DNA from 3 places in the Streptomyces sp. NPDC055955 genome. Region 3 is predicted to be linked to each of the others. Evidence: predicted binding sites of a transcription regulator. Region 3 holds the regulator's gene; each other region holds the start of a gene.

Region 1 (10,092 bases), on a different contig from region 3:
GCGCCTCGCGGCGTTGTCCTCCATTGCCGGCGCTCCGCGTGGGCTCCTTCCTCCGCCTTGCGACGCACCGGGTCGGAACCCGCTCCCCGGTCCGGCCTGATCCACACGAAACGCCCTGGGGCGCCTCGTTCTCCGGCGAGGGTGGGGCTGTTGCCGCTCAGGAGTCGGCGTCGCCTCCGGTGTCCGGCTGCGCGGGCGCCCCCAGCAGCATCGTCGGGGCGCCCGCGACGCGGGTCAGGAAGACCGTCACGGCGTTCGGGCCGTGCCGCTTCGGCAGCGCCTTGCGGCGCAGCTCCTCCGGTTCCACGGCCGACCCCCGCTTCTTCACCGTCAGGATCCCGACCTCGCGCTCCCGCAGCAGCGCCTTCAACTTCTTCACGTTGAACGGGAGCCGGTCCGTGATCTCGTACGCGGTGGCGTACGGCGTCGCCCGCAGCGTGTCGGACGTGACGTAGGCGATCGTCTCGTCGATCAGCCCGCCGGCCACCTCCTCGGCCACCTCGGCGACCAGGTGGGCGCGGATGACGGCGCCGTCGGGCTCGTACAAGTACCGTCCCACGGACCGCACTTCGGGATCCGGGAGGCCCCGGCCGGTGAGTGCGCGCGGCCCGGGGAGCAGCGTCGCCCGCATGCGGCCCGGCTCGGTGCCGAACCAGAGCACGGCCTCCTTCACGTCCCCGCCGTCCGAGATCCACTCGGCGTCGGCCGCGTCGGGGATCGCCTCGTGGGGGATGCCGGGCGCGATCTTCAGGGCCGCGTGCGGGGCCCCGAGCGCCGCGCCGACCGCCCAGGACAGGGGCGGGGAGTACGCCTCCGGATCGAAGATCCGGCCGCCCCCCTTGCCGCCGCCCCGGCGGGCGGGGTCGACGAACACCGCGTCGTACGGCTCCGTGTCGACCTCGGTGACATCGGCCTCGCGGACCTCGATCAGCCCGTCGAGGTCCAGGGCCCGAGCGTTCGCGCGGGCGACCTCGCAGGTCAGGGGGTCACGGTCGACGGCGAGTACGGAGATCCCGGCGCGGGCCAGCGCGATCGCGTCGCCGCCGATTCCGCAGCACAGATCGGCGACGGAGCGCACCCCGAGCGCCTTGAACTCCTGCGCGCGACGGGTGGCGACGCTCGTGCGGGTCGCCTGCTCGACGCCGTTCGCCGTGAAGTACATGCGGCGCGCGTCCGCCTCGCCGAACTTCGCCGCGGCCCGCTGCCGCAGCCGGGCCTGCGCGATGGCCGCCGAGACGAGGTCCGCCGGGTGGTCGCGGCGCAGCCGGGTGGCGACGGCGAGCTCCTGGCCGGGGGTGATGTCCCGTACGTCGTCGAGGAGCGCCTGGCCCTCCGCGGAGAGCAGCGAGCTGAAGGAGGCGAGGTCGTTCACCAGGCCCATTGTGGGCCAGTCGGTGGACGGTGCGCGCCCGGCCGCGGTGTCGGGCCCTGATCGGCGCTGTGAGCTGCGAGGATCCGGCGCCATGCGACTTGTACGACAAAACGACAAAAGAGCGGTGAAAGGGATGTCGGGTCGGGGGACCCGTCACGCCCGTACGCGGGCCGTTCTCGCCGTTCTCGCCGCCTGCGCGGTCGCCTCCGGGTGCGCCGCGGTCGACAGCACGAAGGCCGTCGAGCCCGCGCCCGGCCAGCAGCCCCTCCATGCGCCGCCCGCCGGCGCCCTCGACTCCCACGCGGGCACGATGCGTGCCGCCCGGGTCGCGATGGCCAAGAAGTGGCGCCTGTCGGAGCCGCCGCTCCTCGCGCCGCCCGCGCCCGCCCAGAAGCCCGTGATCAGGGCCCGTAAGGGCTTCGAGGTCGACGGCCAGGAGGATCTGCCGCCCGTCTTCACGACCGTGCCGACCAAGGACAAGGTCGTGTTCCTCACCATCGACGACGGCTCCGAGAAGGACCCGGCCTTCCTGCAGATGATGAGCGACCTGAAGATCCCGTACACCGCCTTCCTCAGCAACTACCTGGTGAAGGACGACTACGGCTACTTCGGGAAGATGAGGGCCCGCGGCGTCACGCTGAACAACCACACGCTGACGCACCCGTATCTGCCCGGCCTGTCCTACGCGGGGCAGAAGCGCGAGATCTGCGGCATGCAGAACATCATGCAGAGGCAGTACGGCGAGCGGCCCGTCCTCTTCCGCCCGCCGTACGGCAACTACAACCGGGACACGCTGCGCGCCGCCAGGTCCTGTGGCATCAAGTACGTGCCGATCTGGAACGAAGAGGTGTACGTCGACCACGTCGAGTGGCGCGAGGTGGACCGGGACCTGCACCCCGGCGACATCATCCTGACCCACTTCCGGGGCCGCGGGGAATGGAAGGGCAGCATGACCGACATGGTCCGCCTGCTCATGAAGTACGTGACCGGCAAGGGGTACGCGGTGGCCAGGCTGGAGGACTACCTGTGATGTCCGTGCGGGCGCGACGGGCCCCCGCGCGCACCGGGCCCCGGCGGCTGCTCGCCGCCGCCCTGGCCGCCGGTGTCCTCGCACCCGCGCTGCTCGCCGGGTGCGCCCAGTCCGTGGACCCGATCGAGCGACTCAGCCGGAAGGCGGCCGAGAAGGTCCGCCACTCGCAGGACGCGGCGCCGACGGCCACACCGGCCGTCGGTCCGGGGGGTGTGCCGTGGGGCGCACGCGGGGCCGGGAGGACCGGTGCGGGCGGGCCGGTGCACTTCGCGCCCCTGCACGCCCCCACGCGTCACGGCACGACCGCGCGTGACGGCCGCGCCCCGGACGCCTACCGCCGCTGGGGACTCTCCGCGCCGCTCGCCCCGGCGCCGAGACCCCCGGCGCGCCACGCGTCCACAGCGGGGGCGGGCCCCCACGCGCTCCCGCCCGTCGTGGACCACGTCCGCACCAAGGACCGCGTCGTCTTCCTGACCTTCGACGACGGCGTGGACCGCGACCCTCGTTTCGCCGACATGGTCGGAGACCTGCGGCTGCCCGTCAGCATCTTCCTCACGGACGGCGTCGCCGGCCCCGGCCACGACCACCTCGGCAGACTGCGGGCCCTCGGCGCGGTCGTGCAGAACCAGACCCTGAACCACCACTTCCTGCCCTCGCTCCCGTACGCCGAGCAGCACGCCGAGATCTGCGGCCAGCAGGACCGGCTGAAGAACCGCTTCGGCACCCGCCCCCGCCTCCTGCGCCCGCCGTTCGGTGAGTACGACCAGAACACCCTGCGCGCCGCCGCCACTTGCGGGGTCGACGCCGTGGTCCTGTGGCGCGCCTCGGTGGGGAGCGGCGACACGCGGTACGCGGACAAGGGCCGACTGCGTCCCGGCGACATCGTCCGGGCCCAGTTCCGTGACGGCGACGACCCGCGCGGGACGACGCTCACCGGGGCGACGACGCGGCTGCTACGCCGCATCCAGGCCCAGGGGTTCACGGTGGGGAGGCTGGAGGACTACCTGTGAAGGACGGGCCGCAGGGGCCGTGCGGAAGACTCGCCCTCAGTGAATTGGCACTCCGCTTGACCGAGTGCTAATCGCGGTCATAGTCTCGGCCCTGGCACTCCCCACTGGAGAGTGCCAATAGCGACGGGCAGGTCCGGCACCCGCGACGACGGATCCACCTGGTCGCCACCTCAGACAGTCAACCCCGTGATCTCCGAAGGGGGAGGTCGGATCGTGACGACCACCAGCTCCAAGGTTGCCATCAAGCCGCTCGAGGACCGCATTGTGGTCCAGCCGCTCGACGCCGAGCAGACCACCGCCTCTGGCCTGGTCATCCCGGACACCGCGAAGGAGAAGCCCCAGGAGGGCGTCGTCCTCGCCGTGGGCCCCGGGCGCTTCGAGAACGGCGAGCGTCTGCCGCTCGACGTGCAGACCGGCGACATCGTGCTGTACAGCAAGTACGGCGGCACCGAGGTGAAGTACAACGGCGAGGAGTACCTCGTCCTCTCGGCTCGCGACGTGCTCGCGATCGTCGAGAAGTAATTCACCCACTGTTTTAGTTCTGCGCCCCTGGCACCCCGCTACTCAGCTGCGACTTCTCTCAGCATGCCGGGCGTCGGGGGCGCAGTTCGTTCGAGAGGACTAACAGCTCCATGGCGAAGATCCTGAAGTTCGACGAGGACGCCCGTCGCGCCCTCGAGCGCGGCGTCAACAAGCTTGCCGACACGGTCAAGGTGACGATCGGCCCCAAGGGCCGCAACGTCGTCATCGACAAGAAGTTCGGCGCTCCCACCATCACCAACGACGGTGTCACGATCGCCCGCGAGGTCGAGGTCGACGACCCGTACGAGAACCTCGGTGCCCAGCTGGTGAAGGAGGTGGCGACCAAGACCAACGACATCGCGGGTGACGGCACCACCACCGCCACCGTGCTCGCCCAGGCCCTCGTCAAGGAAGGCCTGCGCAACGTCGCCGCCGGCGCCTCCCCGGCCGCCCTGAAGAAGGGCATCGACGCCGCGGTCAAGGCCGTGTCCGAGGAGCTCCTCGCGACCGCCCGTCCGATCGAGGACAAGGCCGACATCGCCGCCGTCGCCGGTCTGTCCGCCCAGGACTCGCAGGTCGGCGAGCTCATCGCCGAGGCGATGGACAAGGTCGGCAAGGACGGTGTCATCACCGTCGAGGAGTCCAACACCTTCGGTCTGGAGCTGGACTTCACCGAGGGCATGGCGTTCGACAAGGGCTACCTGTCTCCGTACTTCGTGACGGACCAGGAGCGCATGGAGGCCGTGCTCGAGGACCCGTACATCCTGATCAACCAGGGCAAGATCTCCTCCATCCAGGACATGCTGCCGCTGCTCGAGAAGGTCATCCAGGCCGGTGGCTCCAAGCCGCTCCTGATCATCGCCGAGGACGTCGAGGGCGAGGCCCTGTCGACCCTGGTCGTGAACAAGATCCGCGGCACGTTCAACGCCGTCGCCGTCAAGGCGCCCGGCTTCGGTGACCGCCGCAAGGCGATGCTCGGCGACATGGCCACCCTCACCGGTGCCACCGTCATCGCCGAGGAGGTCGGCCTCAAGCTCGACCAGGCCGGTCTGGACGTGCTCGGCACCGCCCGCCGCGTGACCATCACCAAGGACGACACCACGATCGTCGACGGTGGCGGCAACAAGGCCGACGTCGAGGGCCGCGTCAACCAGATCAAGGCCGAGATCGAGAACACGGACTCCGACTGGGACCGCGAGAAGCTCCAGGAGCGCCTCGCGAAGCTCGCCGGCGGCGTGTGCGTGATCAAGGTCGGCGCCGCCACCGAGGTGGAGCTCAAGGAGAAGAAGCACCGTCTGGAGGACGCCATCTCCGCGACCCGCGCCGCGGTCGAGGAGGGCATCGTCTCCGGTGGTGGCTCCGCTCTGGTGCACGCCGTCAAGGTCCTCGAGGGCAACCTCGACAAGACCGGCGACGAGGCCACCGGTGTCGCGGTCGTGCGCCGCGCCGCCGTCGAGCCGCTGCGCTGGATCGCCGAGAACGCCGGCCTCGAGGGCTACGTCATCACCTCGAAGGTCGCCGAGCTCGACAAGGGCCAGGGCTTCAACGCCGCGACCGGCGAGTACGGCGACCTGGTCAAGGCCGGCGTCATCGACCCGGTCAAGGTCACCCGCTCCGCCCTGGAGAACGCCGCGTCCATCGCTTCGCTGCTGCTCACGACCGAGACCCTGGTCGTCGAGAAGCCGGCGGAGGAGGAGCCCGAGGCCGCCGGCCACGGGCACGGCCACTCCCACTAGTGCGCTGAGCCGCCGGTCGGCCGGTTCGACCGGCGTCTGTCGTACGAGGCCCGGTTCCGCGTTCTTCGCGGGGCCGGGCCTCGGCGCGTGCGGCGCCGGGTCAGGACTCGAGAGGTCAGGCCCCACGGGCCAGGACTCGCGCGGTCAGGACTCGAGCTGATCGAGCGCGCCGAGCTGGGCCATCAGCCCCAGCCGGTCCTCCTGCCACCAGCCCTCGACGATCTTCCCGTCCTCCTGGAACCGGAAGATGGTCGAACCGGTCATCGTGACCTGCTTGCCCGTCGCCGGAATGCCCATGAAGTCGCCGTTGTGGTCGCCCTTGAAGGTCCACCGCGTGCATACGCGGTCGCCTTCGGTGATCTGGTCGTCGATGGTGAAGTCGATGTCGAACCCTCTGCGGTACATCTCGATCTCCCGCCGCATCGCGTCGAGACCGATGGTGTCCGTCACGTTGCCGGGGTCGTGGTCGTGGTAGTCCTCCGCGAGCAGGCCGTTGAGCGGCGGCAGTTCACCGTCGGTGGCGACCGTCTCGAAGAACCTGCGCGCGTTGCCCGCGTACAACTGCTCGTCCCGCACCACCTCGAGGTCGGTGAAGGTGGGCATCTCGTCGCAGAGGGCGACCATCTCCCGGAAGATCGTGTCGGTCTCCGGAAGGTTCGAGTTCCGCATCGCTTCCTCGTACGAGGGGAACTCCACGATCTCGATGAAGTGCGACGCGTCGGACCGGTCCTTGCCGACGACGCTGTGCGTCGCGGTCCGCTTCCCCTTGGTCCGCTCCGCCCATGTGTCCATGAGCTGGTTCATCTCGTCGAATCGGCTGGTCTTGCAGTCGATCAGTTGCACGAACGTCATGACGCCACCTTCCGGCCCCCCTGCGTGCGGTCCGGACAGCTCCATCCTCCCACCGCCGTGTAACGACCCTGGCGGGAGCGGGAGCGGGAGCGGGAGCGGGTGGGTCGGGCTCTGACGGGACCGGGTCCGGGACCGAGGCGCCCCGCGGGACCCGGCCCCGGACCCGGCTTCGGCCCCGTCGCGTCCTACTGCGGCCCGTACTTGCGCCCCGTCTTCGCCGTGACGCCGCCGAGCAGCCCGCGAGGCGCCAGCTTCACCACGCCCATCAGCGTCTTGTACCGCGGATCCGGGATGGACAGCGACTTGCCGCGCGCCAGATCGGCGAGTGCCGCCGCCACCAGCTTGTCGGCGTCGAGCCACATCCACTTGGGGATGTTGTCGGTGCCCATGTCGGCCCGCTGGTGGAACTCCGTACGGACGAAGCCCGGGCAGAGAGCCATCAGCCGCACACCGCTGCCGGCCAGGTCCCGCGCCGCGCCCTGCGTGAACTGCACGACCCACGCCTTCGACGCGCCGTACGTCCCGCGCGGCACGAACGCCGCCACCGACGCCACGTTCACCACGCCGCCCCTGCCGCGCTCACGCATCGGCGCCACCGCGGCGGACGTGAGCCGCAGGACCGCCTCACAGTGCACCTTGAGCATGGTCAACTCGTCGGCGAGCGGGACCTCCAGGTACTGGCCCTTGTTGCCGAAGCCCGCGTTGTTGATCAGCAGGTCCACCGGACGCTTGCGGTCGGTCAGCCGTGCCTCGACCGCGCCGATGCCCTCGTCGGTGGCGAGGTCCGCCGTGAGTACCTCGGCCTCGATGCCGTGCCGGTCGTGGAGCTCGGTGGCCTGCTCCCGCAGCCGCTTGGTGTCACGCGCCACCAGGACGAGGTCGTGGCCGTCCGCGGCGAGCCGGCGCGCGAACGCGGCACCGATCCCCGAGGTGGATCCCGTAATCAGAGCGGTAGTCATGGGGCAAGGCTAGTGACCGCCGTGGGCATGACCACGCGCGGGAGTCCCCGCGCGTTGACTCTTTTCCACGACCGCGAACTGCCCCGTCACGCCGCTGTCCTCGCGGGAGAGCGGACGGCGGCGGACATGTGCGGAGTGTCCGGAAGGAGCACCCACGCGCCGCCTGTTGACGTTCGGATATCTCCAACTTGCCCGTATCTGCGGCGAATTCAGCTATCTGTGGAGGGCTTCCCCCGATGGGGTGGGGGTGGGTCGGGCGGGAACTCGACGCGCGTTCGACGCGTGTCCGGCCTCAAGCGCCTTCTCCGCACGGCCGGTTCGGCCGTCACCGGCGTGGCGCTCGCGACCGGTCCCTTGACCGGCGCGCGGACCAGTTCCGCAACCGTCACGCAGGCCGGTTCCGCGACTGCCACGCAGGCCGGTTCCGCGACCGCCACGCGGACCGAGGCGTTGGCGCCGCGCGCCCGAGCCCGCCACCGTCGCGCGGCCCGGAAGTGCTTCCGCCGCTACGCCGCGTCGCCGCCGCCGTGCTTCGCCACGTACGTACGAGCCGCTTCGACCGCCTCGGGGGCGAGTGCGTCCGCCGCGACGAGCAATCGCGGGAGCAGGTCCCGGTCGGTCGTGACGGCCCGGAACTGGAAGGCGACGGTCACCTCGTGGTCGGGCCGGTGCACGATCTCGATGGTGTCGCCCGCCCGGATCGCGCCCGGCTCGATCACGCGCAGATACGCGCCGGGCGCGGCTCGCGCGGTGAAGCGCTTGACCCACCCCTTCTCGCCGAGGTGGCCCTGGAACGTGCGGCAGGGGATCCGGCCGGAGGCGACCTCGAGGATCAGGTCGGAGCCGACGCGCCAGCGCTCGCCGATCTTCGCGCCCGTCACGTCGACACCCTCGGTGGTGAGGTTCTCGCCGAACGAGCCGTTGCGCAGAACGTGGCCGAGCGTGCCCTGCCATTCGTCGAGGTCCTCGCGGGCGAAGGCGTAGACCGCCTGGTCGTCGCCGCCGTGATGGCGCATGTCGCACACGGCGTCCCCTTCGAGACCGCTGGCGCCGACCCCCTTGGGCCCGGGCGCCGCCACCCGGACGGGGCCCGGCACCGGCCGCTTGTCGATGCCGGTCACGCCCTCGGCCTGGTCGGTGTGCTCGCTGGCCTCGGGGCGACCCACATTCAGAGACAGAAGCTTCATGAGGGCACGCTAAGCGACGCGACGCCAAAGCGTCGACGCATTAATTCCCGTTGCACCCAAGGCTCCCTTATGCTTGAGGAATGATCGAGGCCCGTCATCTCCGTGTCCTGCGCGCCGTGGCCGCCACCGGTTCCTTCTCGGCGGCCGCCCGCGAACTCGGCTGCACCCAGCCCGCGGTCAGCCAGCAGATGAAGGCTCTCGAATCCTCCGCGGGCACCCCGCTCCTCATCCGCACGGGCCGCGAGATGCGACTCACTCAGGCGGGTGAAGCTCTGGTGCGACACGCGGCGGGCATCCTGGCCGGGCTGACCGCGGCGGAGGAAGAGGTCGCCGCCATCGCGGGCCTGCGCGCAGGCCGGGTCCGGCTCGTCTCGTTCCCCAGTGGCAGCTCCACGCTCGTCCCCACGGCGCTGGCCGCCCTGCGCGCCGCGCACCCCGGCACCCGTGTCTCCCTGGTGGAGGCGGAACCGCCGCGCTCGGTCGAGATGCTGCGTGAGGGCGACTGCGATGTGGCCCTGGCCTTCCGCTACGAAGGGGCGCAGGCCGCGGAGGACTGGGACGACCTCGTCGTGCGACCGCTGCTGGCCGACCGGCTTGTCGGCCTCGTCCCTGAGGGGCACCGGCTGGCCAAGTCGGACGCGCTCTCCATCGGTGAGCTGGCCGACGAGCCCTGGATCGCGGGCTGCCCGCGCTGTCGCCGGCAGCTGGTGGAGGTCTGCGAGGGTGCGGGATTCACTCCGCGCATCGACTTCGCGACCGATGACTATCCGGCGGTGATCGGCCTGGTCGGCGCAGGCCTCGGTGTGGCGGTCCTGCCGGAGCTCGCCATCGAATCCGTACGCCCCAAGGGCGCACGCACAGTGACGGTGGAGCCGGCTGTGCAGCGCGAGATCGTCGCCCTCACACTGCCCGACCTGGCCCAGGTGCCGGCCGTGGCAGCCATGCTCGACCATCTGACGCGGGCCGCGGCCCGCTGATCGGGCCCGTACGGGCCCACGGGCACACCCCTGCGTGCCCTTCTTGAAGAAACGTTCCGTCAGTTGTTCACCCCGGGTGGGGCGCCGCCCGCCGGTGCCGGCGCGGCGGCGACGAGCCGATTGCGGGCGCGGCCCATGAGCTCCTCGCGCTCGTCCTCGGTCAGCCCGCCCCACACGCCGTACGGTTCGCGTACCTGGAGCGCGTGAGCAGCGCACTCCGCGCGCACCGGGCACCTCATACAGACCTCTTTGGCCGAGTTCTCGCGGGCGCTGCGCGCCGCTCCCCGCTCTCCCTCCGGATGGAAGAAGAGCGAACTGTCCACCCCGCGGCAGGCCGCGAGGAGCTGCCAGTCCCACAGATCTGCGTTCGGTCCGGGAAGGCGGGAGAAATCTGCCATTGCTGTGTCCCCTTGTAGCCGTTCTGACGCGGGAAGGTGCCCAAGAACC
Region 2 (10,092 bases), on a different contig from region 3:
CCCGAACAGGCCCGCGCCCACCCGGGCGCCGTCGGCGCGCTCGCCGCGCTGGCACCACAGGTCGCGTCCGTCGCCGTGATCACCGGCCGTCCCGCGGGCGTCGCCGTGCGCCACGGCGGCTTCGCGGGCGTCCCGGGCCTCGAACACCTCGTGGTCCTCGGCCACTACGGCGCCGAGCGCTGGGACGCCGTCACCGGCACGGTCCACGCCCCCGCCGTGCACCCCGGCGTCGCGGCCGTCCGCGCCGAACTGCCCGGAGTCCTGGAGTCCGTGGGCGCCTGGCGCGGCACCTGGATCGAGGAGAAGGGCCGGGCCGTCGCCGTCCACACGCGCCGCGCGGCCGACCCGCAGGCGGCGTTCGAGGCGCTGCGCGCGCCCCTGTCCGAGCTCGCGGCCCGGCACGGCCTGATCGTCGAGCCCGGCCGTCTCGTCCTGGAACTGCGGCCGCCCGGCATGGACAAGGGCGCCGCGCTCAGCGCCTACGCGCGGGAAGTGGGCGCCACGTCGGTCCTGTACGGGGGCGACGACCTCGGTGATCTGCCGGCGTTCGCCGCCGTCGACGAGCTCCGCAAGGACGGGGTGCCGGGCCTGCTGGTGTGCAGCGGCAGCTCGGAGGTCACGGAGCTGGCGGAACGGGCTGACGTGGTGGTGGACGGGCCGGAGGGAGTGGTGGGGCTGCTGTCGGGTCTGGCGGGCGCGATCAGCTCCAGGCCCTAGCCCCGCAGCGCGTCGAGCTGGTCCAGGAACCACTGGGCGGGCGGCAGCGCGGTCGCCGCGGCCGCGAGGCCCTTCGTGCGCTCGGCGCGCTCCCCGTCGCCCATGAGCAGCGCGGCGTGCAGGGCTTCGGCCGTCGCCGACACGTCGTAAGGGTTCACCACGAGCGCGTCGTCGCCCAGCTCCTCGTACGCCCCCGCCTCCCGCGACAGGACCAGCGCGCAGCCCTCGTCGGAGACGACCGGGACCTCCTTGGCGACGAGGTTCATGCCGTCCCTGATCGGGTTGACCAGTGCCACGTCGGCCAGCCGGTACGCGGCCAGGGAGCGGGCGAAGTCGTCCTTCACATGGAGCACGACCGGGGTCCAACTCTGCGTACCGAATCGGGAGTTGATCTCCCCGGCGACCCGGGACACCTCGTCCGTGTACTCCCGGTAGACCGCCAGGTCCTGCCGTGACGGGTACGCGAAGGCGACGTGCACCACCCGCTCCCGCCACTCGGGGTGCTCATCGAGGAGGAGCCCGTACGCGCGCAGGCCGCGCACGATGTTCTTCGACAGCTCCGTGCGGTCCACGCGGACGATCACCTTGCGGTCCGGGCCACCGATCTGCTCCCGCAGCGAGGCGAGCCGGTCCTCGACGTCGGGGCGCCGCGAGCGCTCCCGCAGGAAGTCCGCGTCCGCGCCCAGGCCGTGCACCCCGATCTGCGCACCGGACGTGCCGCCCACCACGGCCTCGCAGCACGCCGTGAACGTGTCCGCCCAGCGGCGCGTCAGGAACCCGAGCCGGTCCGCGCCCAGCATTCCGCGCAGCAGCTGCCCGGCGATGTCGTCCGGCAGCATCCGGAAGTAGTCGACCGGCGCCCACGGGGTGTGCGAGAAATGCCCGATGCGCAGGTCGCCGCGCAGCTCCCGCAGCATCCCCGGCACGAGCGCCAGGTGGTAGTCCTGCACGACGACCGCGGCGCCCGGCCCGGCCTCCGCGGCCAGCGCCTCGGCGAACGCCCTGTTGTAGGCCTCGTACGACGCCCACTGCGCACGGAACTGCGGCCCGAAGACCGGCTCCAGGGGCGTCTGGTAGAGCATGTGGTGGACGAACCAGAGGACCGAGTTCGCGATGCCGTTGTACGCGTCGGCGTACACCTCGGGGTCGATGTCGAGCATCCGCACGCCGGGCTCCGCGACGCCGCGACGCACCGCCTCGCGGTCGCCTTCGCCGAGGGCCGCGCACACCCACACCGCGCTCGCGCCGTCCGGGTCCTGTCCGATCGCGGAGAGCCCGGAGACGAGCCCGCCCCCGCCGCGCCGCGCGTCGAGCGTCCCGTCGGCCCCGAGCTCGTACGAGACCGGACCGCGGTTGGACGCGACGAGGATCTGTGCACCCTGCGTGGAAGCCATACGGGCAAACGTAGCCCGGCCCGTAAACGCTCAAACGTACGGCCGGACTCCGTGGGAGCCCGGCCGTATACGATCCGTCGTTCGCCCGCCGCGACGGTTACCCGCGCGGGTCAGTCACGCCGGCTGCGCGCCGCCGCCACCGCGAGGACGCCGAGCCCGCACAGGGCCCCCGCGAGACCGCCGTACAGGAGCGTGTCCGAGTCACCGGTGTCGGCCAGCTCGCTGCCGCGCGGCCGGTGCGACTCCCGAGGTGGGGCCGGGCGGGCCTGCGCCCGTCCGGCGGTGATCACCGAGGTGCACGGGTCGGCTTTGACGCGCGGGGCCTTGGGACAGTTGGTGCGCGGCACGTCGGCCGTCACCGTGATCACGGTGGCCCCGCCCGCCGTGCAGGGCGCCTTCACGCGCTGGGTGATGACGACCTTGCCGTGGGCCGCGACGTCACCCTTCCAGACGTACACGGACCCCCGCTTCGTGACGCTCCCGGCGGAGGCGACCGGGACCGAGCCCGCCGTCACGGGCCACTCGACGGCGGCGCCGGTGCGCTTCCTCGCCGAGAAGTCGGTGATCGTGACGGTGTTCCCGCTCTCCCCGCACGGCGGCACGGCGGGCCGCTCGGGCACGCTCGTGATGCGCAGGGCGGGCGGGGCCGGGGGCTGCGGCTTCTCGCTCAGGGTGCCGTCGGGGCCGGCCGCCTTCGGGCTCGCCGTCCCGGTGACCTCCAGGTCGGGGACCGGGACGGACAGGGCGAGCGCCGAGGGGAGGTAGGTGTCGCCCTCGGTGGTGAACGTCAGCTCGGTGGAGGTGGCGCCGGGCGGGACGGTCCCGGGGGGCAGCTCGAACTCCTTCGCGTCGATGCCCAGGCTGTCGACCGTCCTCGGGGCGACGGCACCGTCGCCCTCACCGACGAAGAAGCCGTCGGTGTCGCCGGTCTGGGCTTCGGTGACGTTCCTGCCGTCGACCAGGAAGCGGTCGCCCGGCGTGTTCCGGTCGCCCTCGTACGCGGCGACGCCCGCCCGCACCGCGCCGCCGCCCGCGCGGTGGAAGCCGTCCACGCCGATCGTGGTCGCCGGCGAGACGGAGCGCTGGAGGACGTGTCCGCCGTAGACGTACACGTGGCGACGCTCCGGCGCGTACCTGGGGTCCGGGGCGCCGTACTCGTAGACGACCGTCATCGACCAGCCGGCCACGCAGCCCTTGCCGTTGGGCGCCCAGACGCCGCCGACCGCGACGGGGACGGGCGCGCCGGTGCCGGTGACGCCGGCGAACATGCCCGTGACGTCGGCCTCGCCCGTGTAGTAGTGCGGGCCGTCGGCGGTCGCCGGGTCCCGGACCAGGACCTCGGCGGAGACCTTGGCCGGCGCGCCGCCGTTCACGCCCAGGACGGGCACGGCGGCGAGCGGAGCGCCCGGCGAGGGCCGCACATCGGCGCCGGAGATGTCGCACCGCGCGAGCTGCGCGCCGCTCGGGCCCTTGTACGTACCGTCGTTGCCGCCGAAGAACAGGCGGGCGTAGGCCACCTTCGCGCCCGGCGGGATCGTCACCCGGCCGGTGCTGGAGCCGTAACCGGCCGTCGTGGCGGCCGTGTTGACGCGCTGCATCACGAACGTGTCGTTGTTGTCGCCGCCCTGCCCGCCGGCGGCGGCCGCGCAGCGCTCCGCCAGGTCGGCCGGGGCGGACTGGCAGCCCATGACCGTGTTGCCGATGGTCGCGAAGTCGCCGTACAGCGACGCGTCGTAGCGCTTGGCGAACGGCGCCACCACGTCCGCCGCGGCGGGGGCCGCGGCGACGAGAGCCGTCAGTGCGGTGGCCGTGGCGACGAGCGCCCCGGCGGTGCGGGTCGCGGCTGCGCGCAGCCGTCGCTCACCCGAAACTTGTCTGAGCCACATAAAGGGCAATGTAGGCAAAACATACGATTGCCCCCGGCTACGCCACGCGGCGCTCCGTGTACTCGGTGATTTCGGTCATCGGGGGGCGTTCCTCGGTGTCCACGGTGTGCGTGCGCGGCTCGAATCCCTGTTCCCCGCGCTCGAACTGGGTGAGCACCGGACGTACGAGGTGCCCGCGCGCGAGGCGCAGCTGCGCGGTGCGGTAGATCGCCGCGGCCATCCGGCCGAGCGCCTGCCCGTCCTGGTGCCGGTGCTTGCGCACCCCCACGTCGACCTGCCCGAGCGCGTCGAGGCCCACCGTGTGCAGCGCGTCGACGAGAAGACCGAGCTCGACTCCGTAACCGACGGGGAACGGCAGGCGCTCCAGGAGCGATCTGCGGGCCGCGTACTCGCCGCCGAGCGGCTGCACGAACCCCGCGAGCAGCGGCCAGTGCAGATTGAGGAGGGGGCGCGCCACCAGCTCCGTGACCCGGCCCCCCTGGCCGGCGGCGGACCCGAGCGGGCGGTCGTACATCGCCTTCACGAAGTCCACGCCGGGATCCGTGAGCAGCGGGCCCACGATCCCCGAGACGAAGTCCGCGGAGAACTCCTTCAGGTCCGCGTCGACGAAGCAGACGATGTCGCCGCCCGTCGCGAGCAGCGAGCGCCACAGCACCTCACCCTTGCCGGGCACGGCCGGGATCCTCGGCAGGATCGCGTCCCGGTGCACGACGCGCGCTCCGGCGGCCCGCGCGACCTCGGCCGTGCGGTCCGTCGAGCCCGAGTCGATCACCACCAGCTCGTCGACCAGCGGCACCCGCTCCGTCATCAGGGCACGCCGGATCTCGGCGACGATCTCGCCGACCGTCTCCTCCTCGTTCAGTGCGGGCAGCACCACGCTCACCGAGGTGCCCGAGGCCCGCTTCGCGGCGATCAGCTGAGGGAGCGGACGGTCCGACACCGACCAGGAACGCCTGCTCAGCCAGCGCTCTACTTCTTCCAGCACGGTGCGCGGCTCCTCACTGTCTGAACTGTCTGATCACGAACTGTGATCCATCTCGCGGTTCGGACGACTATCTCAAGCGTCCGGGCCTTCGGTTACAGTCTTGAACAACGCCGGTGACCATCGCATGTCGGGGTCGCCGCCGCGCTTGAGTGATCAAGCGCCAGTACAACAACCGAATAGCGCTCATCCAGAGGGACAGAGGGATACGGCCCGTTGAAGTCCCGGCAACCCTCCCGCCGACCTTGTCGAGGTCCAGGTGGGGAAGGTGCCAATTCCGTCTCGTGGCGAGATGCGCCGCGAGGAAGATGAGGAGAAAGGGCCTCGCCATCATGGCTGCGCAGACTGTCGCCACCACCACTTCCGTTGATCTGGGACCCGCCTCGGCGCTTTCCTGCCGCGAGTGCGGCACCAGCTTCCCGCTCGGACCGATCTTCGCCTGTGCCGAGTGTTTCGGGCCGCTCGAAGTCTCCTACGACCTGCCGGTCGGCGACCCCGAGTCGCTGCGCAAGGAGATCGAGGCCGGACCCGCCAACATCTGGCGCTACGCCCCTCTCCTGCCCGTCCCGGCCGACGTCGCCGAGAAGCCGAACCTGAACCCCGGCTGGACCAAGCTCGTCAAGGCCGACAACCTCGCCCGTGAACTCGGCGTGGAGCAGGGCAAGTTGTTCGTCAAGGACGACTCCGGCAACCCCACGCACTCCTTCAAGGACCGCGTCGTCGCCCAGGCCATCGAGGCCGCCCGCGCCTTCGGCTTCACCACCCTGTCCTGCTCCTCCACCGGCAACCTCGCCGGCGCCGTCGGCGCCGCCGCGGCCCGCGCCGGCTTCCGCTCCTGCGTGTTCATCCCGCACGACCTGGAGCAGGGCAAGGTCGTCATGGCCGCGGTCTACGGCGGCGAACTCGTCGGCATCGAGGGCAACTACGACGACGTCAACCGCTTCTGCTCCGAGCTCATCGGCGACCCGCTCGGCGAGGGCTGGGGCTTCGTCAACGTCAACCTCCGCCCGTACTACGGCGAGGGCTCCAAGACGCTCGCGTACGAGATCTGTGAGCAGCTCGGCTGGCGGCTCCCTGACCAGCTGGTCATCCCGATCGCGTCCGGCTCCCAGTTCACGAAGATCGACAAGGGCCTCCAGGAGCTGATCAAGCTCGGCCTCGTCGAGGACAAGCCGTACAAGCTCTTCGGCGCCCAGGCCGAGGGCTGCTCGCCGGTGTCCGTCGCCTACAAGGGCGGCCACGACGTCGTGCGGCCGCAGAAGCCGAACACGATCGCCAAGTCCCTGGCCATCGGCAACCCGGCCGACGGCCCGTACGTCCTCGACATCGCCCGCCGCACCGGCGGCGCCGTGGAGGACGTCAACGACGAGCAGGTCGTCGACGCGATCAAGCTCCTGGCGCGGACCGAGGGCATCTTCGCGGAGACCGCGGGCGGTGTGACGGTCGGCGTGACGAAGAAGCTGATCGAGGCCGGCCTGATCGACCCGACGCTCACCACCGTCGTCCTCAACACCGGCGACGGCCTCAAGACCCTCGACGCGGTCGCCGAGACGTCCCAGGCGACCGCCACCATCCGCCCGAGCCTGGACGCGTTCCGCGACGCGGGCCTCGCCCACTGAAGACCCGCGCACTCCCGCGACCCCCGCACGGAAAGGCTGCAGCCCCCATGAGCGTCAACGTCCGCATCCCCACCATCCTGCGCACCTACACCGGCGGCAAGGCCGAGGTCGCCGCCGAGGGCGCGACCCTCTCCGAGGTCATCGCCGACCTGGAGAAGAACCACACGGGCATCGCGGCCCGCGTCCTGGACGACCAGGGCAAGCTGCGCCGCTTCGTGAACGTGTACGTCAACGACGACGACGTGCGCTTCGAGCAGGGCCTGGAGACGGCGACGCCGGCGGGCGCGGGCGTCTCGATCATCCCGGCCGTCGCCGGAGGCTGACCGTCGGGCACCGTGCCGGCGGCTGATCGCCCGGCCTTGCGAGGCCACACAGAGTCACCTGAATTGCCCCCTCCGCGAGAGAAGCGGAGGGGGCAATTCTGCAGGGTTGAGCGCGGTAGAGTTGGGAAGCGAGCTTCGCGCCTGTGCCGAGCGCATATATGAAGTCGGCCGCCGTCCGACAAGAAGCAGCCAAAGTGCCCAGCCCTTATCGGGTGTTCGTGGCATTTGTCGGGCCCGAGTTGCCCCGGAATCCAATGACTCCGCCGCTTATTACCGCTCTGCCGTGCCCAGAATTCTCGTCCGATTGACCTGTTGCAGACGGCAGTTGGGCAGATACATTCAGCCGCGGTCGACGCGTTCCGGCGCACACCTCCAACCAATGGGGCGTGAGGTCTGACCCGGGTCCGCGAAGTGCGGGCCTGTGCAAGGGCCAGTAATAGGGGAGTTAGTCATGGCTCAGGGCACCGTCAAGTGGTTCAACGCGGAGAAGGGGTACGGCTTCATCGCGGTCGACGGTGGTGCGGATGTATTCGTCCACTACAGCGCCATCCAGATGGACGGATACCGCACCCTTGAAGAGGGTCAGCGAGTCGAATTCGAGATCTCGCAGGGCCAGAAGGGTCCGCAGGCGGACATGGTCAAGCTCGCCGTCTGATCTCGGCGCGATCGGCCACCGACACACTCACGCCGAGAGGCCCGTACCCCGCGAGGGGTACGGGCCTCTCGTGCGTGCGCGCGCGGTCCGCGCGCGCCGCCCGCGGGGACCGCGCGTCTGCCGGAGGCGCTTGCACTCTCCTAGGTCGAGTGCTAATCATTGCGTTAGCACTCTGAAGGTGAGAGTGACAGAACTTGGATCGGGTCGGTGAGGCTCGCAGGCCGGGTGGGGCAAGGAACCACACGGCACGCAGGCCGTCCGTCGCGGGCACCAGCACGGTCCGTTTTGCGTTTCCACCCCGTCCGGGAGGACCACTTCACATGGCCAAGATCATCGCGTTCGACGAGGAGGCACGGCGCGGCCTCGAGCGCGGCATGAACCAGCTCGCCGACGCCGTCAAGGTGACCCTGGGCCCCAAGGGTCGCAACGTCGTCCTCGAGAAGAAGTGGGGCGCCCCCACGATCACCAACGATGGTGTGTCCATCGCCAAGGAGATCGAGCTCGAGGACCCGTACGAGAAGATCGGCGCCGAGCTGGTCAAGGAGGTCGCGAAGAAGACGGACGACGTCGCCGGTGACGGCACGACGACCGCGACCGTCCTCGCCCAGGCGCTCGTCAAGGAAGGCCTGCGCAACGTCGCGGCCGGCGCCAACCCGATGGCCCTCAAGCGCGGCATCGAGAAGGCCGTCGAGGCCGTCTCCGCCGCCCTGCTCGAGCAGGCCAAGGATGTCGAGACCAAGGAGCAGATCGCTTCCACGGCCTCCATCTCCGCCGCCGACACCCAGATCGGCGAGCTCATCGCCGAGGCGATGGACAAGGTCGGCAAGGAAGGCGTCATCACCGTCGAGGAGTCGCAGACCTTCGGTCTCGAGCTTGAGCTCACCGAGGGCATGCGCTTCGACAAGGGCTACATCTCGGCCTACTTCGCCACCGACATGGAGCGTATGGAGGCGTCGCTCGACGACCCGTACATCCTCATCGTCAACTCCAAGATCGGCAACGTGAAGGACCTCCTTCCGCTGCTCGAGAAGGTCATGCAGTCCGGGAAGCCGCTGCTGATCATCGCCGAGGACGTCGAGGGCGAGGCCCTGTCGACCCTGGTCGTCAACAAGATCCGTGGCACCTTCAAGTCCGTCGCCGTCAAGGCCCCGGGCTTCGGTGACCGCCGCAAGGCCATGCTCGGCGACATCGCCATCCTCACCGGTGGCACCGTCATCTCCGAGGAGGTCGGCCTCAAGCTGGAGAACGCCGGTCTCGACCTGCTCGGCCGCGCCCGCAAGGTCGTCATCACCAAGGACGAGACGACGATCGTCGACGGCGCCGGTGACAGCGACCAGGTCCAGGGCCGCGTCAACCAGATCCGTGCCGAGATCGAGAACTCGGACAGCGACTACGACCGCGAGAAGCTGCAGGAGCGCCTGGCGAAGCTCGCCGGCGGTGTTGCGGTCATCAAGGCCGGTGCCGCGACCGAGGTCGAGCTCAAGGAGCGCAAGCACCGCATCGAGGACGCCGTTCGCAACGCGAAGGCGGCCGTCGAGGAGGGCATCGTCGCCGGTGGCGGCGTGGCCCTGCTGCAGGCCTCCGCGGTCTTCGAGAAGCTCGAGCTCGACGGTGACGAGGCGACCGGCGCCAACGCCGTGAAGCTCGCGCTGGAGGCCCCGCTCAAGCAGATCGCCGTCAACGGTGGTCTCGAGGGTGGCGTCGTCGTGGAGAAGGTCCGCAACCTTCCCATCGGCCACGGCCTGAACGCCGCGTCCGGCGAGTACGTCGACATGATCGCCGAGGGCATCCTCGACCCGGCGAAGGTCACGCGTTCCGCGCTGCAGAACGCCGCGTCCATCGCCGCGCTGTTCCTGACCACCGAGGCCGTCATCGCCGACAAGCCGGAGAAGGCCGCCGCGGGCGGCGCTCCGGGCGGCATGCCGGGCGGTGACATGGACTTCTGAGCCTGACGGTTCAGCCTGTCCTTTCCGAGGGCGGCACTCCTCTTCCCGGGGGGTGCCGCCCTCGGGCGTTCCCCGGTCGGTTCTCCTTGTCCGCCCGGTGATCACGGGTTAGATTCCCCGGGCATTTGTCAGGTGATCGGGGCGGGTGGGGGACATGGCCGACAGTGACGACGTGCCCAAGAAGGGCATGAACGCGTGGGGACAGGCGATATCGGCCGTGGCGCTGGTGGCCGCGCTCGCCATCGGGTTCTGGGCGATCGCGAAGACGGACGCCGAGAGCAGCGCCGAGCCGAAGCCGGCGACCTGCTCGGGCGGGGAGGCCGAGAAGGGCGCGAAGGCCGGTGAGGCGGCGGGGCGGGTCTCCGGCGCGCAACTGTGCGCAGTGCTCAACCGGCGGGACCTCGCCGACCTGCTCGGCACGCCGACGGAGATCGCGAAGTCCGCGTCGGGCAGCGGCAGTTCGATCAGGACGGCCGGTGGGCGCGAGATCTCCACGCCCTCGGCGCGGGTCGAGTTCGAGACGTACACCGTGACGCTGGAGGGCACCTACGACGGCCGTCCGGTCGCCGA
Region 3 (10,092 bases):
CCCGCAGCACGTCGGCGGCGATCTGCGGATCGACGGCGGCGAGGGTCGCGGCGTCGCGGTGGTGGACGCGCGGGATGACGAGGACGTGGGTCGGCGCCTGCGGGTTGATGTCCCGGAAGGCGACGGTGGTCTCGGTCTCCCGTACCAGCGTGGCCGGGACCTCCCCCGCGACGATCTTGCAGAACAGGCAGTCGGCCTGCGGCTCTCCGGCCACGATCACGTCTCCTCACACCGTCCGGTCACTACGCCGGGAATGCTATCCGGCCCGCCGCCACCCGCGGCGCCTGCCTCCCGCGACAGGCCCTACGACGGGCCCTGCGCCCGCCCGCGCGGCTCCGGGAGTCCGGGTGCCGTCCGCGCCGGGTTCTCGGCGAGCGCCGCGAGGGCGATGCGCACGGCCTCGTCGAGCTGCGGGTCGCGTCCGGCCGCGTGGTCCTGCGGGGCGGTGACCACTTCGACGTCGGGGTCGACGCCGTGGTTCTCCAGCCCCCACTCGTAGCCGTCCAGCCAGGTCGCGTACTTCGGCTGGGTCACCAACGTGCCGTCGACGAGCCGGTAGCGGCTGTCGATGCCGATCACGCCGCCCCAGGTGCGTACGCCGACCACGGGGCCGATCCCGAGCGCCTTGATCGCCGCGTTGACGATGTCGCCGTCGGAGCCGGAGAACTCGTTGGCGACGGCCACCACGGGACCGCGGGGCGCGTCCATCGGGTAGCTGAAGGGGCGGGAGCCGCGCGGCAGGTCCCAGCCGACGACCCGGCGGGCCAGCTTCTCGACGACGAGCTGCGAGGTGTGTCCGCCGCGGTTCTCGCGCACGTCGACGACGAGTCCGTCACGGGCCACCTCGACCCGCAGGTCACGGTGGATCTGGGCCCAGCCGGGGGCCTGCATGTCGGGCACGTGCAGATAGCCGAGGCGGCCGCCCGACAGCGCGTGGACGTGGGCGCGGCGGTCGGCGACCCAGGCGTGGTAGCGCAGCGGCTCCTCGTCGGCCACGGGGACGACGACCGCGTGGCGCGGGTCGCCGCCGCCGGCCGGGGAGACGGTCAGCTCGACGGGCTTGCCCGCCGTCCCGACGAGGAGCGGTCCCGGACCGGTCACCGGGTCGACGGGGCGTCCGGCCACCGCGACGATCGCGTCACCCGCGCGCACGGCCACCCCGGGCGCGGCGAGCGGCGCGTGGGCGCGCGGGTCGGACGTCTCGCTGGGCAGGACGCGGTCGATACGCCAACTTCCGTCCTCGTGACGGGAGATGTCCGCGCCGAGGAGGCCCTGCTGCCGGTCGCCGCCGCTCCAGCCGCCGCCCGGTGTGACGTAGGCGTGGGACGTACCGAGCTCACCCTGGACCTCCCACAGGAGATCGACGAGGTCGTCGTGCGTGGCGACGCGGTCCAGGACGGGCCGGTAACGCTCCAGGACACCGTCCCAGTCGACGCCGTCCATGTCCGCGCGCCAGAAGTTGTCCCGCATGAGGCGGCCCGCCTCGTCGTACATCTGCCGCCACTCGGCGACGGGGTCGACGTCCTGGCGGACCCGGCTCAGGTCGACGGTGATGTTGGTGTCGCTGTCGTCGTCGGAGGAGGCGCGCCGGTCGCTCGGCACGACCTTCAGTTTGCCGTCGGTCCACAGCAGGACCCGCTTGCCGTCGCCGCTGACGGCCAGGTGGTCGGCGTCGGAGGCGAGGTGCTCGATGCGCTGCTGGGCGAGGTCGTAGCGTTCGAGCTCGCTCTTGGGTTCGGGGTCGTCGGGGGTGGCCCGGGACGCGCCGAGTACGCCCTGGAGCGGGTGCCGCAGCCACAGGACGCCGTCCTTGGCGGCCCGCAGGGTCGTGTAGCGGGCCGCCTCCACGGGGAACGCGACGATGCGGTCGGCGAGCCCTTCGAGGTCGATACGGGTGGTGGGGGTGCCTTCGCTGTCGGGGGTCTCGGCGGCGGGGCTGTCCGGGGTGTCGAAGGGGCGGCCGTGGCGTTGCGGGCCGAACGGGGACGGCGTCGTCGCGGCGAGCGTGATCAGGTGGGGCCGCGAGCCCCCGACGAACGCGAGGTCGAAGACGTGCTCGTCGTAGACGGGGTCGAAGGAGCGCGCGGAGAGGAACGCGAGGTGTTTGCCGTCGAGGGTGAACGCGGGCGCGTAGTCCCGGAACCGCAGCGGCGTCGCCTCCGTCACCGACAGGTCGGCGGTGTTGGCGAGTTTCAGGTGGCGCAGGGGCGAGGGGCCGGGGTGCGACCAGGCGAGCCACGCCGAGTCCGGCGAGAAGACGAGCCCCGTCACGTCGCCGTCCTCGCTGCGGTCGACCTCCCTGACCTCACCGCTCTCGCGCTCGACGAGCAGCACCCGCCCGTCGTGCGAGGCGACGGCGGCCCGGCTGCCGTCGGGCGCCATCGCGAGGTTCAGTACGCGGCCGAGCCGCCCGGCGGCGAGCCGGCGCGGGGTGGCGCCGGGCGCGATGCCGGTGGCGGGCGCGAACTCCAGGGCGTCGTCGCCCTCGGCATCCGTCACCCACACCACGTGCTCCTCGCCCTCGACGCGGAAGGTGCGCGGGAGGCGGGCCCGTACGCCGGGCCGGGCGGCCAGGGCGCGGGCGGGCCCGGAGCGGTGGGTGACCCAGTGGACGGCGCCGCGCACCGCGACGGCGCTGCCGCGCGCGGTGTGGTCGGGGGCCGCCGCGCCGAACCAGCGGGCGGCGCTGACGGGGTGCGGCTGGAGGTCGACGCGCTGCCCGCCGAGGCGGACGTCCAGGCGGCGCGGCACGGCGTCCTCGGCGCCGTCGAGGGCGTCCACGATCCACAGTTCTCCGGCCGACGCGTACACGACGCGTATGCCGTCGCTCGACGCGTGCCGGGCGTAGAAGCCGTCGAGGGGGGTGTGCCGGCGCAGTGAACTGCCGTCCGCGAGAGACGAGTACAGGGCGCCGACGCCGTCGTGGTCGGACAGGAAGGCGACCCGGTCTCCCACCCACATGGGGTACTCGATGTTCCCGTCGAGCTCCTCGTGGAGGCGGACGAACTCTCCGTCGCCCGCCCGGTCGATCCACAGCTTCCCCGCGGTGCCGCCCCGGTAGCGCTTCCACCAGGCGGCCTCGCGGCCCATCGGCGCGGAGAGCAGGACGACCTGCCCGCCGGGCCCCGTCACGACGTCGCCCACGGGCCCGTACGGGAGCGTGGTGGCGGGTCCGCCGTCGAGGGGTACGGCCCTCGCCCAGCTGCGGCGCAGGGACGCCTGGCCCTGGGTGCTGAGCACGAGGACCCGCCCGTCGGGGGTCCAGCCGCGCACCGTCGTCCTCGAACTGCCCCAGTACGTGAGGCGGTTCGAGGGTCCGCCGTCGACCGGGGCGATGTGCACCTCGGGGGCGCCGTCGCGGGTCGACGTCCAGGCGACGGTGGTGCCGTCGGGCGAGATCCGGGGGTGGCTGACGGGGACGTTGTCGGCGCTGACGCGCCAGGCGCGCCCGCCGTCGAGAGGGGCGACCCAGACGTCGTCCTCGGCGGTGAAGGCGGCCAACTCGCCGTGCAGATGCGGGAACCGGAGATATCCAGAGTGCGCTGTCCGTGTCACCCGATCACCCTAGGCACGCGCACCCCGCCCGGTCAGGGCTTTCGGCACTTGCCCGCGCCGATACGGCTTGTTCCGGCGCCCCGCGGGACCCGAGACCGCCGCGTGCTCAGCCGCGCATCAGCAGCCACTCCTGGAGCTCCACGATGTTGCCCTCGGGGTCCTTGAGGTGTGCGACGCGCATCCGGTCGGTCATCGGCGCGGGACCGTGAAGGATCTCGGCGCCGCGCGCGGCGATCTGTTCGCAGTACTGGTCCAGGTCGTCGACGCGCAGCACGACGAGGGAGCGGTACCCGTCCGGGTCGCCGCTCAGCTCGCCGATGATCCCCGCCATCATCGCCCGGTCCTCGAGCCCGATGCCCGCCGAGCCCGCCGCGGGGCTGAACTTCTCGTACGGGCCGTCCTGGGCGCCCGACTGCGGCTGGAGGCCGAGCACGTCCGCGTAGAAGTGGTAACAGGCACGGAAGTCGGTGACGAGGAGTCTGACCTGGGCGAGTTCCACGCGTTCCCCTCGGGGGTCGATCAGGACCAGCGGCCGGTGCGGCCGAGGAGCAGCGCCGTCGCGGCGGTGCCCGCGGTCGACGTACGCAGAACGCTACGCCCGAGCCGGTACGGACGCGCGCCCGCCTCGGCGAACGCGGCGAGCTCGTCGGGCGAGACGCCGCCCTCCGGGCCGACCACGAGGACGATGTCCCCGGCCGTGGGCAGCTCGACGGTGGCGAGCGCGCCGCTGTCGCAGTCGCGGTCCTCGTGCAGGACCGCAGCGAAGTCCGCTCCGGCGAGAAGTGCCGCCACCTGCTTGGTCGTCGCGGCGTCCGCGACGTCCGGGAAGCGCACCCGTCGGGACTGCTTGCCCGCCTCGCGCGCGGTGGCCCGCCACTTGCCGAGCGCCTTGGCGCCGCGGTCGCCCTTCCACTGGGTGATGCAGCGGGCGGCCTGCCACGGCACGATCGCGTCGACACCGGTCTCCGTCATGGTCTCGACGGCGAGTTCGCCCCGGTCGCCCTTGGGCAGGGCCTGGACGACGGTGATCCTGGGCGCCTGCGCGGGCTCCTCCTGGACGGGGCCCGCCGTGACGACGAGCCGGTCCTTGCCCTCGGCGGCCTCCACGACCGCCTCGCTCCAGCGCCCCCGGCCGTCGGTCAGGACGACGTCCTCACCGGCCCGCAGTCGCTTCACGGAGACCGCGTGCCGCCCCTCGGCCCCGTCGAGCACGAACGTCGTGGCGGACGGCACCTCGTCGACGACGAACACCGGCGCCGTCACGCGGCACCTCCCGCACCCAACGCGTCCTTCGCCTCGGCGAGTTCGGCCGCGAGCACCTCGACGAGCTGGCCGGCGGGCAGCTCACGGGCGAGCCGGTGGCCCTGCCCCGCCCACAGCGCCATCCCCTGCGGGTCCCCCGCCTTGGCTGCGGCCTTGCGCAGGGTCGACGTCATGTGGTGGATCTGCGGGTAGGCGGCGGGCGCGTACCGGCCGTGCTCGCGCATGAACCGGTTCACGAGGCCGCGCGCCGGGCGTCCGGAGAACGCCCGGGTCAGCTCGGTGCGCACGAACAGCGGGTTGGTCATGGCCTGCTTGTGCAGCAGGTTGGCGCCGGACTCGGGGCAGACCAGGAAGGCCGTGCCGAACTGTCCGGCGTCCGCGCCCGCGGCGAGCACGGCGGCGAGCTGCGCGCCGCGCATGAGGCCGCCGGTGGCGATGATCGGGATCTGCACGGTCTCACGGACCTGGGCGATCAGCGCGATGAGTCCGATGCCGGAGCCGTCGGCCTCCGGGTTGTCCCGGTGGGTGCCCTGATGCCCGCCCGCCTCGATGCCCTGGACGCACACCGCGTCGGCCCCGGCCTGCTGGGCGGCCTGCGCCTCCTCCGGGGTGGTCACGGTGACGGCGGTCAGGGTGCCGACGCGGGCGAGGGAGTCGAGGACGTCGCGGCTCGGGCAGCCGAACGTGAAGGTGACGACCGGTACCGGGTCGTCGAGGAGGATCGCGAGCTTCGCGTCGAAGCCGTCGTCGCGGCCGCTGTCCGGGTCGCCGAGGTGCGTCTCGTACCAGGCGGCCTCACCTGCGAGCTGGCTGCCGTAGACGGCGACGGCCGCGGGGTCCGCGTACTCGGGCTGCGGCATGAAGAGATTCACGCCGAACGGCTGGTTGGTCAGCCCCCGTACCTGCTTGATCTCCTGGTACATCCCGTCGGCGGTCTTGTACCCGGCGGCGAGGAATCCGAGCCCGCCTGCCTCCGACACGGCGGCGGCGAGCTGCGGACAGGAGGCACCGCCCGCCATGGGTGCCTGCACGATCGGATAGTGACAGAGATCGGTCAGCGTGGGGGACATGACCGCATCGTGCCACGTCCCCCGTACAAGTCCGAATCCGCCTACCGGCCGTTGAACGCGTCCTTGAGCCGCGAGAACAGTCCCTGCTGCCCGGGCTGGAACTGCCCCGTGGGACGTTCCTCGCCGCGCAGCTTCGCCAGCTCACGCAGCACCCGCTCCTGCTCGGGGTCCAGCTTCGTCGGCGTCAGGACCTCGACGTGCACGATGAGGTCGCCGCGACCGCCGCCGCGCAGGTGCGTGATGCCGCGCCCGTGCAGCGGGACCGACTGACCGGACTGCGTGCCCGGCCGGATGTCGATCTCCTCGAGGCCGTCGAGCGTCTCGAGCGGCACCTTCGTGCCGAGCGCCGCGGCCGTCATCGGGATGGTGACGGTGCAGTGCAGATCGTCGCCGCGCCGCTGGAAGACGGGGTGCGACAGCTCGTGGATCTCGACGTACAGGTCACCGGCGGGGCCGCCGCCGGGGCCGACCTCGCCCTCGCCCGCGAGCTGGATGCGCGTGCCGTTGTCGACACCGGCCGGGATCTTCACGGTGAGCGTGCGCCGCGAGCGGATGCGGCCGTCGCCGGCGCACTCCGGGCACGGCGTCGGCACGACCGTGCCGAAGCCCTGGCACTGCGGGCACGGCCGCGAGGTCATGACCTGGCCGAGGAAGGACCGCGTGACCTGGGACACCTCGCCGCGGCCGCGGCACATGTCACAGGTCTGCGCGGACGTGCCGGGCGCGGCACCCTCGCCGCTGCAGGTCGTACAGACGATGGCCGTGTCGACCTGGATGTCCTTGGTGGTCCCGAAGGCGGCCTCGTCCAGCTCGATCTCGAGCCGGATCATGGCGTCCTGGCCGCGGCGCGTGCGCGAGCGGGGACCACGCTGGGACGCCGTCCCGAAGAACGCGTCCATGATGTCGGAGAAGTTCCCGAAGCCACCGGCGCCGAAGCCGCCGGCCCCGCCTCCGCCCGCCTGCGAGAGGGGGTCGCCGCCGAGGTCGTAGACCTGCTTCTTCTGCGGGTCCGACAACACCTCGTAGGCGGCGTTGATCTCCTTGAACCGCTCCTGAGTCTTCGGGTCCGGATTCACGTCCGGGTGAAGCTCACGGGCCAGCCTTCGGAAGGCCTTCTTGATCTCGTCCTGGGAGGCGTCGCGGCGCACGCCGAGTACGGCGTAGTAGTCCGTGGCCACTTACGACTCCGCCAGGATCTGTCCGACGTAACGTGCCACTGCGCGTACTGCTCCCATCGTTCCCGGATAGTCCATGCGGGTCGGTCCGACCACGCCGAGCTTGGCGACTGCCTCGCTGCCCGAACCGTAGCCGACCGAGACCACAGAGGTAGAGCTGAGTCCCTCATGGGCGTTCTCATGACCGATCCGTACGGCCATGCCCGAATCATTGACCTCACCAAGGAGCTTGAGGAGCACGACCTGCTCTTCAAGGGCCTCGAGAACGGGCCGGATGGTGAGGGGAAAGTCATGTCCGAAGCGGGTGAGATTGGCGGTGCCGCCGATCATCAGCCGCTCCTCGGTCTCCTCGACGAGCGTCTCCAGCAAAGTGGAGAGCACCGTCGCGACCGTGCCGCGGTCCTCCGCGTCGAAGGACTCCGGCAGGTCCTGCACCAGCTGCGGCACGTCCGCGAAGCGACGTCCCGCGACCCTGCTGTTGAGCCGGGCCCGCAGATCGGCGAGAGAGGTCTCGCCGAACGGCGCCGGGCAGTCGATCATCCGCTGCTCGACCCGCCCCGTGTCCGTGATCAGTACGAGCATCAGGCGGGCGGCGGCGAGCGAGAGCAGTTCCACGTGGCGCACGGTGGACCGCGTCAGGGACGGGTACTGCACCACGGCGACCTGCCGCGTCAGCTGCGCGAGCAGCCGCACGGTCCGGCCGACGACGTCGTCGAGGTCTACGGCGCCGTCGAGGAAGTTCTGGATGGCGCGGCGCTCGGGCCCCGTCATCGGCTTGACCGCCGTCAGCTTGTCCACGAACAGGCGGTAGCCCTTGTCGGTCGGGATCCGCCCGGCGCTCGTGTGGGGCTGGGCGATGAACCCCTCCTCCTCGAGCGCCGCCATGTCGTTGCGCACCGTCGCCGGTGAGACGCCGAGGCTGTGCCGCTCGGTGAGCGCCTTGGAGCCGACCGGCTCCTCGGTCCCCACGTAGTCCTGGACGATGGCGCGCAGCACTTCGAGCCTGCGTTCACTGAGCATTCGCGCGCACCTCCAGCTGTGTCGTCCGCGGCTGGCACTCGGTGCGGCCGAGTGCCAATGGTCTCCGGGTCAGTGTACGGCCGGTGGGTACGGGCCCGGCAAGGGCGCTAGCGTCGGGCCCATGGACGACCTGGACTGGAATGCGATGGGCTGGGAGGAGCTGTCCGCTCGGGCGGGGCGGGTCCGGCTGCCGGGCTGGGACTGCACGACGGGCCTTGTGGTGGGCGACGGGGCGGCGTTGCTCGTCGACACGGGTTCATCACTTCGTGAGGGTGCGGCGCTGCGCGCGGACACCCGGCGCCTGATGGGCCCGCACGCGCGCGTGACGCATATCGCGCTGACGCACCCCCATTTCGACCATGTTCTGGGCACGGCGGCGTTCGCGGGTGTCGAGGTGTACGGAGCCGCGGGCATCGACACGGTGTTCACGCGGGGCCGCGACGAGCTGCGGGCGTCCGCGGTGGCCCACGGCGTACCGCGCGAGGAGGCGGCCGAGGCCACTGACGTGCTGGTCGTGCCGCAGCACCGCGTGTGCGGGGAGTGGACGCTCGATCTGGGCGGCGGACTCCAGGTGCTCCTCGCGAACGTGGGCCCGGCGCACAGCGGGCACGACCTGGCCGTCCTGGTGCCGGGCACGCCCGAGATCGTCTTCTGCGGCGATCTGGTCGAGGAGTCGGGCGAGCCGCAGGCGGGCCGTGACGCGGTGCCGAGCCGCTGGCCGGCCGCCCTGGACCGGCTGCTGGAGCTGGGCGGTGAAGATGCCGTGTACGTTCCTGGGCACGGAGCCGCGGTGAATGCGGAGTTTGTCCGTGCGCAGCGTGACGCGCTGGCGGCGCGTTTCGGCGTGTCGTAACCGCACGGCCGTTCGCACTCCTATCGTCTGCACCATGCGTCAGTACTCCCCCGACTTCACCCCGCCGTGGAAGAAGCAGCAGGCCGCGCCCGAGGTGGCGGCGGACGTGGATCTCGTGGTCGAGGAGGTCACGACCGGGTTCTGCGGAGCGGTCGTCCGCTGCGAGAAGACGGCCCAGGGCCCGACGGTGACCCTGGAGGACCGCTTCGGCAAGCACCGGGTGTTCCCCATGGACCCGCGCGGCTTCCTGCTCGAGGGCCGGGTCGTCACCCTCGTACGTCCCGTGTCCGCCGCGCCCGTACGCCCCACCCGCACGGCCTCCGGGTCGGTCGCGGTGCCCGGGGCGCGGGCCCGGGTCGCGCGGGCCGGGCGCATCTATGTGGAGGGCCGGCACGACGCGGAGCTGGTGGAGCGGGTCTGGGGCGACGACCTGCGCATCGAGGGCGTGGTCGTGGAGTACCTGGAGGGCGTCGACGACCTGCCCGCGATCGTCACGGAATTCGCCCCGGGGCCCGACGCGCGGCTCGGCGTCCTCGTCGACCATCTCGTGCCCGGGTCGAAGGAGTCGCGCATCGCAGCGCAGGTCACCGGCGAGCACGCGCTGGTCGTCGGCCACCCCTACATCGACGTGTGGGAGGCCGTGAAGCCGTCGGCCGTGGGCATCCGGGCGTGGCCCCGGGTGCCGCGCGGCCAGGACTGGAAGACGGGCGTGTGCCGGGCGCTCGGCTGGCCGGAGAACACCGGCGCGGCCTGGCAGCACATCCTGTCGCGAGTGCACAGCTACCGCGACCTGGAGCCCGAACTCCTGGGCAGGGTCGAGGAGTTGATCGATTTCGTGACGCTGCCCGGGGACCACTCCTAGGACGGTCAGGGGGCCGTCCCAGGAGTGCGGGGGCCCGCCTCAGTCGACGAGGTCGCGGACGACCGCGTCGGCGAGGAGGCGTCCCCTCAGGGTGAGGACGGCGCGCCCGGACTCGTACGGGGCCGCTTCGAGCAGGCCGTCGGACAGGGCCCGGCCGGCGGCGGCGCGGCCCGCAGGCTTCAGGAGCGACAGGGGACAGCCCTCCAAGAGGCGCAGCTCCAGCAGGATGCGCTCGACGCGCCGGTCCTCGTCCGACAGGAGCTCGCGCCCCGCGCCGGGCGAGTGCCCCTGTGC

Evidence for each region. The regulator HrcA, encoded in region 3, represses chaperone genes, less so after heat shock. The targets are predictions, from matches to a motif close to TTNGCACTCNGNNNNNCNGAGTGCNAA.
Region 1: the regulator HrcA is predicted to act here: its motif matches at 3,457-3,483, upstream of groES (co-chaperone GroES).
Region 2: the regulator HrcA is predicted to act here: its motif matches at 7,706-7,732, upstream of groL (chaperonin GroEL).

What each region holds. Positions count from the first base shown of each region.
Region 1 covers NZ_JBHJYS010000010.1:110,087-120,178, forward strand. The annotation lists gene ACFC96_RS21470 (methyltransferase domain-containing protein) at 158-1,381, opposite strand; gene ACFC96_RS21475 (polysaccharide deacetylase family protein) at 1,464-2,402, shown strand; gene ACFC96_RS21480 (polysaccharide deacetylase family protein) at 2,402-3,412, shown strand; gene groES (co-chaperone GroES) at 3,626-3,934, shown strand; gene groL (chaperonin GroEL) at 4,045-5,670, shown strand; gene ACFC96_RS21495 (ester cyclase) at 5,815-6,522, opposite strand; gene ACFC96_RS21500 (SDR family NAD(P)-dependent oxidoreductase) at 6,708-7,481, opposite strand; gene ACFC96_RS21505 (MOSC domain-containing protein) at 7,988-8,668, opposite strand; gene ACFC96_RS21510 (LysR family transcriptional regulator) at 8,749-9,645, shown strand; gene ACFC96_RS21515 (WhiB family transcriptional regulator) at 9,705-10,043, opposite strand.
Region 2 covers NZ_JBHJYS010000003.1:408,110-418,201, reverse strand. The annotation lists gene otsB (trehalose-phosphatase) at 1-717, shown strand, start outside; gene ACFC96_RS07940 (trehalose-6-phosphate synthase) at 714-2,111, opposite strand; gene ACFC96_RS07935 (hypothetical protein) at 2,222-3,997, opposite strand; gene ACFC96_RS07930 (glucosyl-3-phosphoglycerate synthase) at 4,035-4,982, opposite strand; SAM riboswitch class I at 5,163-5,294, shown strand; gene thrC (threonine synthase) at 5,312-6,598, shown strand; gene ACFC96_RS07920 (MoaD/ThiS family protein) at 6,646-6,921, shown strand; gene ACFC96_RS07915 (cold-shock protein) at 7,373-7,576, shown strand; gene groL (chaperonin GroEL) at 7,897-9,522, shown strand; gene ACFC96_RS07905 (DUF6215 domain-containing protein) at 9,677-10,092, shown strand, end outside.
Region 3 covers NZ_JBHJYS010000011.1:273,939-284,030, reverse strand. The annotation lists gene ACFC96_RS23510 (histidine triad nucleotide-binding protein) at 1-214, opposite strand, end outside; gene ACFC96_RS23505 (S41 family peptidase) at 304-3,555, opposite strand; gene ACFC96_RS23500 (VOC family protein) at 3,662-4,054, opposite strand; gene ACFC96_RS23495 (16S rRNA (uracil(1498)-N(3))-methyltransferase) at 4,075-4,818, opposite strand; gene ACFC96_RS23490 (nitronate monooxygenase) at 4,815-5,888, opposite strand; gene dnaJ (molecular chaperone DnaJ) at 5,930-7,066, opposite strand; gene hrcA (heat-inducible transcriptional repressor HrcA) at 7,067-8,083, opposite strand; gene ACFC96_RS23475 (MBL fold metallo-hydrolase) at 8,205-8,936, shown strand; gene ACFC96_RS23470 (DUF3097 domain-containing protein) at 8,971-9,798, shown strand; gene hemW (radical SAM family heme chaperone HemW) at 9,838-10,092, opposite strand, start outside.